DNA from 2 places in the Kitasatospora sp. NBC_01246 genome. Region 2 is predicted to be linked to the other one. Evidence: riboswitches for the same ligand, from Rfam matches in the RefSeq annotation. Region 2 holds a riboswitch; the other holds the start of a gene.
What was found. A riboswitch is a leader RNA that binds a small molecule or an ion and turns the genes downstream of it on or off. The one in region 2 is predicted to bind glycine.

Region 1 (3,234 bases), 1.7 Mb from region 2:
TCTGGGTCTCGTACACGCCGTGGGTGGACGGGTAGGTGACCATCAGCACCGCGAGGTTGTCGCGGTGCTGCTCGATCTTCGCCCGGAGGTCCTCGACGTCCACGTCGCCGTCGACCAGGGTCTTGACCACGACCACGCGCATACCGGCCATCACGGCGGAGGCCGCGTTGGTGCCGTGCGCGGAGGACGGGATCAGGCAGACGTCGCGCTGCACGTCACCGTTGGCGTGGTGGTAGGCGCGGACGGCCAGCAGACCGGCCAGCTCGCCCTGCGAGCCGGCGTTCGGCTGGATCGAGACGGCGTCGTAGCCGGTGACCTCGACCAGCTGCTGCTCCAGCTGGCGGATCAGGGTGAGGTAGCCCTGGGCCTGGTCGATCGGCGCGAACGGGTGCAGCTGGCCGAACTCCGGCCAGGTCACCGGCTCCATCTCGGTGGTCGCGTTGAGCTTCATGGTGCAGGAGCCCAGCGGGATCATGCCGCGGTCCAGCGCGTAGTCGCGGTCCGACAGGCGGCGCAGGTAGCGCAGCATGGCGGTCTCCGAGCGGTGGCTGTGGAAGACCGGGTGGGTCAGGTACTCGTCCTCGCGCAGCAGAGCGGCCGGCAGCGCCTCGGCGCTCTCCGGGGTCTCGACGCCCTCGACGCCGAACGCGGCCCAGACGCCCGCCAGGTGCTCGCGGGTGGTGGTCTCGTCGGTGGAGACCGAGATCCGGTCCTCGCCGTCCTGGTACACGTTGATGCCGTGGGCGCGGGCGGCCTCGGCGATCGCGGCGGCGCGGCCGGGGACGACCGCGGTGACGGTGTCGAAGAACTCGCCGTGCAGCAGCTCGACGCCGCCGGCCCGCAGGCCCTCGGCGAGGGCGGCGGCGTAGCGGTGGGTGCGGCGGGCGATGTCGGCCAGGCCGTCCGGGCCGTGGTACACGGCGTACATCGAGGCCATCACGGCCAGCAGCACCTGGGCGGTGCAGATGTTGCTGGTGGCCTTCTCGCGGCGGATGTGCTGCTCGCGGGTCTGCAGGGCCAGCCGGTAGGCGCGGTTGCCGTCGGCGTCGACGGAGACGCCGACCAGGCGGCCGGGCAGCGAGCGGGCGTACTCGGCGCGCACCGAGAGGTAGCCGGCGTGCGGGCCGCCGAAGCCCATCGGCACGCCGAAGCGCTGCGAGGTGCCGCAGGCGATGTCGGCGCCGAGCGAGCCCGGGGACTTCAGCAGGGTCAGCGCCAGCAGGTCGGCGGCGACGGCGACGATCGCACCGAGGCCGTGGGCCTGCTCGATCACCGGGGCGAGGTCGCGGACCACACCGGTCGCGCCGGGGTACTGGAGCAGCACGCCGAAGACGCCGCGCTCGGCGATCTCGGCCGGGATGCCGGCGGAGAGGTCGGCGACGACGACCTCGACGCCGGTCGGCTCGGCGCGGGTCCGGATCACCGCGACGGTCTGCGGCAGGGTCTCGACGTCGACCAGGAAGACGCCGCCCTTGACCTTGGTGACACGGCGGGCCAGGGACATCGCCTCGGCGGCCGCGGTGCCCTCGTCCAGCAGCGAGGAGCCGGAGGTGGGCAGACCGGTGAGGTCGGAGACCACGGTCTGGAAGTTGAGCAGCGCCTCCAGACGGCCCTGCGAGATCTCCGGCTGGTACGGCGTGTACGCGGTGTACCAGGCCGGGTTCTCCAGGACGTTGCGCAGGATCACCGGCGGGGTGAAGGTGCCGTAGTAGCCCAGGCCGATCATCGGCTGGAGGACGGTGTTGCGACCGGCCAGCTCGCGCAGCTCGGCGAGGACCTGGGCCTCGCTGCGGCCGGCGGGCAGGTCCAGCCCGGTGATGGAGCGGATCGCCTCGGGCACGGCGGTGGCGGCGAGCTCGTCCAGCGAGCCGTAGCCCACCTGGGCCAGCATCTTCTCCTGCGCGGCGACGTCGGGGCCGATGTGGCGGTTCTCGAAGGGGCTGGCCTGCTCGAGCTCGGTGAGGGTCACGGGGGTGGTGGTGCGTCCCGCGTTCGGCTGGGCGTTCATGGTGGTCGAGGCCTCCTGGTCACGGACCGGCGGGGGTACGCACGCCGGGCGGCACCGCCGCTGCGGACGACAGCGGACAGGCCTGGGGCGGACGGACCCGACAGGCCTCCCCCTCTGTCATCGGGACCTGAGAGCTTCACCCGCGCGAGGCGCTGTGGCGCCCCGCCGGCTTGCACCGTCGGTGAGGGTGGTGCCGCCGGCTCCCTCGCCGGCAGTCCTGCCCTGCTTTCCAGAGTGACCTATCCCACACGGTACGGATGCCTGAGAGATTCCGGGGAGGAGTTGCTCCTTCGGCGCCCCGACCAGCGACTTCCGCTCTCGGGGACTCTCCCGAGCGGGCTCGGCGGTCGCGCCCAGGGTACCAGCGGCAGGCGCCTCGATCACGGGTGCGTCCTGGCAGGTGAACAGCCGGTCCGTGACCCGGACGGCGCAGCACCGGGCCCGTCCGGCCGCACCCCGGTCGCGCCGGTCCGGTTCATGGCTTTTGGTGTGAAGTGGCGGATGGGACGGGCGGGCCGGCCGCCGGCCTGCGGGCGTTCCGCAGGCTCGACGCACTGGAGGAAAGAGTGCAGACCGATATCGACCCCCGGGACCTCATCGGCCACAAGGCGGTCGACCGCAACGGAGACAAGATCGGCACGGTCGACGAGGTGTACCTGGACGACGCCACCGGGCAGCCCGAATGGGCGGCCGTCCGGACCGGCATCTTCGGCCGGGACGCCTTCGTCCCCCTGACCACGAGCGAGTTCTCCGGCGACGAACTGCGGGTGCCCTACGACAAGTCCCTGGTGAAGGAGTCACCGGACTTCGGCGTGGGCCAGCACCTGTCACCCGCCCAGGAGCTCCAGCTCTACCGCTACTACGGGCTGGACACCCAGGTGGACGGCCGGCCGTCGGCCGGCGACGGCTCCGGCTCCGAGCCGGCCGACCTCGACTTCGGCAGCGTGCCGGCCGCCGCCCCGGCGGCAGCGGCGGGCACCGCCCCGGCGGCAGCGGCGGGCACCGCCGCGGTGGCGGGCGTCGCCGCGGCGAAGCCCGCCGACCAGTCGGCCTCGGCGGCCCCGGCGAAGCCGCTCGCCTTCCACTCGGCCGACAGCATGGCCCCGCCCCTCACCGTCCCCCCGGCCGCCGACCTCGGCAAGCCGTCCGAACCTGCTACGGAGCCCAACGTGCGGACCCTCGACACCACCGCGCCCGCCACCCCGTCGGCGCCCGTCGCACCGGAG
Region 2 (3,234 bases):
TCCAGGACGTCCTGGTTGACCTCGGTGATCTCGCCGGTGACCGGCGAGTACAGGTCGCTGACCGACTTGGTGGACTCCAGCTCGCCACAGGTCTCACCGGCGGTCACGGTCTCGCCGACCTCGGGCAGCTGCACGTAGACGATGTCACCGAGCGCGTCGGCGGCGTGGGCGGTGATGCCGACCGTGGAGACACCGTCCTCGACGGCGGTCAGCCACTCGTGCTCCTTGGTGTACTGCAGGTGCTGGGGGTTGCTCATGGCGTCATTCTCCAGGATGGGAAGCGGGTACGACGAAGCGGGCCGCCGGACGGACGGCTTCGACGTGGATCTTCGGGGTGGTCAGGCCCGGGCGGGCGCGCTCGTGAGGCCTCGGCGGGCGCGCCCGAGGGGCGTCAGCGGGCGCGCTTGTAGAACGGCAGCGCCACGACCTGCACGGGCTCGTGCTTGCCGCGCACGTCCACCGCGACGGTGGTGCCCGGGGCGGCGTGCGCCGCGTCCACGTAGGCGATCGCGATCGGCTTGCCCAGCGTGGGGGAGGGCGCGCCCGAGGTGATCCGGCCGATCGGCTCGCCGTCGGCGGTCACCACGGTGTACTCGGCGCGCGGCACGCGCTTGCCCTCGGAGACCAGGCCGACCAGCACCCGCGGCGGGTTGGCCTCGGCTGCGGCGGCGGCCTGCTCCAGGGCCTTGCGGCCGACGAACGCGCCCTCGTTGGTGGTCTTGTCGAAGCGGACCACCCGGCCGAGACCGGCGTCGAAGGGGGTCAGGTCGGTGGAGAGCTCGTGCCCGTAGAGCGGCATGCCGGCCTCCAGGCGCAGCGTGTCGCGGCAGGAGAGGCCGCAGGGGACGAGGCCGCGGCCGGTGCCGGCCTCGGTCAGCGCCGTCCAGATGTGCGCGGCGTCGCCCGGGTTGCAGAAGATCTCGAAGCCGTCCTCGCCGGTGTAACCGGTGCGGGCGAGCAGCACGTCGCGGCCGGCCACCTGGGCCGGGAGGATCGCGTAGTACTTCAGGCCGGGCAGGTCGGCCTCGGTGGTGTCGGCCAGGATCGCGGTGGACTCCGGGCCCTGGACGGCGATCAGCGAGTAGGTGTCGCGGTCGTCGGTGACGACGGCGTCGTAGCCCTTGGCGCGGGCGATCAGCTCGTCCAGCACCAGCTGGGCGTTGGAGGCGTTGGCGACGACCAGGAAGGCGTCCTCGCGCAGGCGGTAGACGATCAGGTCGTCCAGGATGCCGCCGTCCTCGGCGCAGATCATGGTGTAGCGGGCCCGCAGCTCGCCGAGCGCGGAGACGAAGCCGACCAGCGCGTGGTCCAGCATCGCGCCGGCCTGCGGGCCGGTCACGGTGATCTCGCCCATGTGGGAGAGGTCGAACAGACCGGCCTTGGTGCGGACGGCGAGGTGCTCCTCGCGCTCGCTGCCGTAACGCAGCGGCATGTCCCAGCCGGCGAAGTCGGTCATGGTCGCGCCGAGGGCGCGGTGCAGCGCGTCGAGCGCGGTGAGGCGGAGGGACGACATGGCCTGGAACTCCTCGGTCTGGGCACTCAGGTGTGCGCACGCCGGACCGGACCCGCTCGGGGACCGAGCCTGCGCGCGGGCATGCGGCGGCTGGGTCTCCCCATCTGTCGTCGAACCTGAGAGCTTCACCGCACGCGGGCCCGCAGCGCTTCACAGCTAACAGGACAGCATGGCGGCTTGCACCGTGGGTGGGCGCGCGACAGGGCCGTGCGCCGCTTTCCAGATGTGCCTAACCCGTGCGGTAGGGGGGCCTGAGAGATTCCGGGGAGGACTTGCTCCTTCGGCGCCGGCTGTACCGCCTCTCGGGGGTACTCCGGACTCTCCCGCGCGGGTTCGAGCGGCCGGTATGGAGTTGAGGTTCTCGGCGGGGAACACCCGCAGACGCGGACATCATGGCACGTCCCGGCGGAAGACGGGAGAGGGGCCCCGGGCCCGGCCCCGCCCGGCGGGCCCGGCCCGCACCCGCCACCGGTAGCCCACCGGTACCGCCCCGGCCCGTACCGACCGGTACCGGCGCGCACCGCGGCCCCGCCCGCGGGCCCGCTAGGCTGCTCGGCGTCGGCGGACAGAGGACGGTACAGCGGCGGATGGGGTACCCGGTGGAGCAGCAGCAGGGGTGGGGCGGCCCGGAGGCGGCGCCGCCCGGCGGTGGATGGCCCGCGAACGAGCTGGAGCAGGTGCTCACGGCCGCGCTCGGCGATCCCGGCGCGACCCCCCGGGTGTTCGAGGTGCTCGCCCGCAGCCAGGTGTGGATCCCGCTGCCGGCCGGCGGCGACCCGCAGGGCCAGGCCCTGGACCTGCCGACGATCGAGCTGGCCGGCGACCCCTACGTCCCGGTCTTCTCCTCGCAGGAGGTGCTCCTCCAGCAGGCGCCCGGGATGGCCTTCGCGATCGCGCCGGTCTGGGAGTTCGCCCGCGGGCTGCCGCTGGGCGTGGGCATCGCGGTGAACCCGGAGGCGCCGGTGGGCATCCCGGTGCCTCCGCAGGGCGTCGCCGAGCTGCGGCGCGGGCCGCGCGAGGACCGCTGGGACGCCCCGGAGGCGCCGACCGGCGGCCGGGTGGCGCTGCGCGAACCGGTGCCGGGCGAGGACCCGGAGGCCTTCCTGGCCGCCTGCCGGTACGAGCTCTCGGGCCTGCCCGGCGTCCTGACCGCCAGGCGGGCGCTGGCCAGCGTGGAGGGTGAGCCGACGGTGATGTTCGTCGGCGTCCAGCTCGATCCGGCGGCCCCGGCCGAACCGGCCGCCGTGAACGAGGCCCTGGGCCGTGCGCTGGGAACCGCGCCGCTGCCCGGCGGCGTCCACCTCGTACTGCTCGACCTCGCGGAGGACCCCGTGGTCGAGTGGCTGCTCAACCGGGTCCAGCCGTTCTACGCACGGATGTGACGCGTTCCTCCTCGCCCGGCACCGGGCCGGAGGCCACCGCCGGGCACGTCGGCGTGGCGGTGGCGGGTGGCGCCCCATAGGGTGCCTGCAGATGACCGCCGGGCCGGCGGCAGGTGAGAGAAGAAGAGGCGCAGCGAGGTGGGCGCATGAGTGCGGGAGCGGTAGCGGGCGGTGCACCGGGGCCCTGGGGCCAGGCACCCGCCGGGCGCCCCGGCGCGGATCCGAGAGCGCTGGAGCACGCCCTGCGCGAGGTCGCGCCGGAACGCTGGGAGGCGTACGAGGCACTGCTGCACGCGCTGGCCGCGGGGCAGGTCTGGATGCTGCTCTGGCACGGTACGC

Region 1: another riboswitch for glycine. It lies ahead of gcvP (aminomethyl-transferring glycine dehydrogenase); the one in region 2 lies ahead of gcvT (glycine cleavage system aminomethyltransferase GcvT).

The regions. Positions count from the first base shown of each region.
Region 1 covers NZ_CP108484.1:7,304,045-7,307,278, reverse strand. The annotation lists gene gcvP (aminomethyl-transferring glycine dehydrogenase) at 1-2,008, opposite strand, end outside; glycine riboswitch at 2,248-2,351, opposite strand; gene OG618_RS30990 (PRC and DUF2382 domain-containing protein) at 2,575-3,234, shown strand, end outside.
Region 2 covers NZ_CP108484.1:5,616,896-5,620,129, forward strand. The annotation lists gene gcvH (glycine cleavage system protein GcvH) at 1-257, opposite strand, end outside; gene gcvT (glycine cleavage system aminomethyltransferase GcvT) at 392-1,513, opposite strand; glycine riboswitch at 1,743-1,849, opposite strand; gene OG618_RS24470 (enhanced serine sensitivity protein SseB C-terminal domain-containing protein) at 2,101-2,895, shown strand; gene OG618_RS24475 (enhanced serine sensitivity protein SseB C-terminal domain-containing protein) at 3,042-3,234, shown strand, end outside.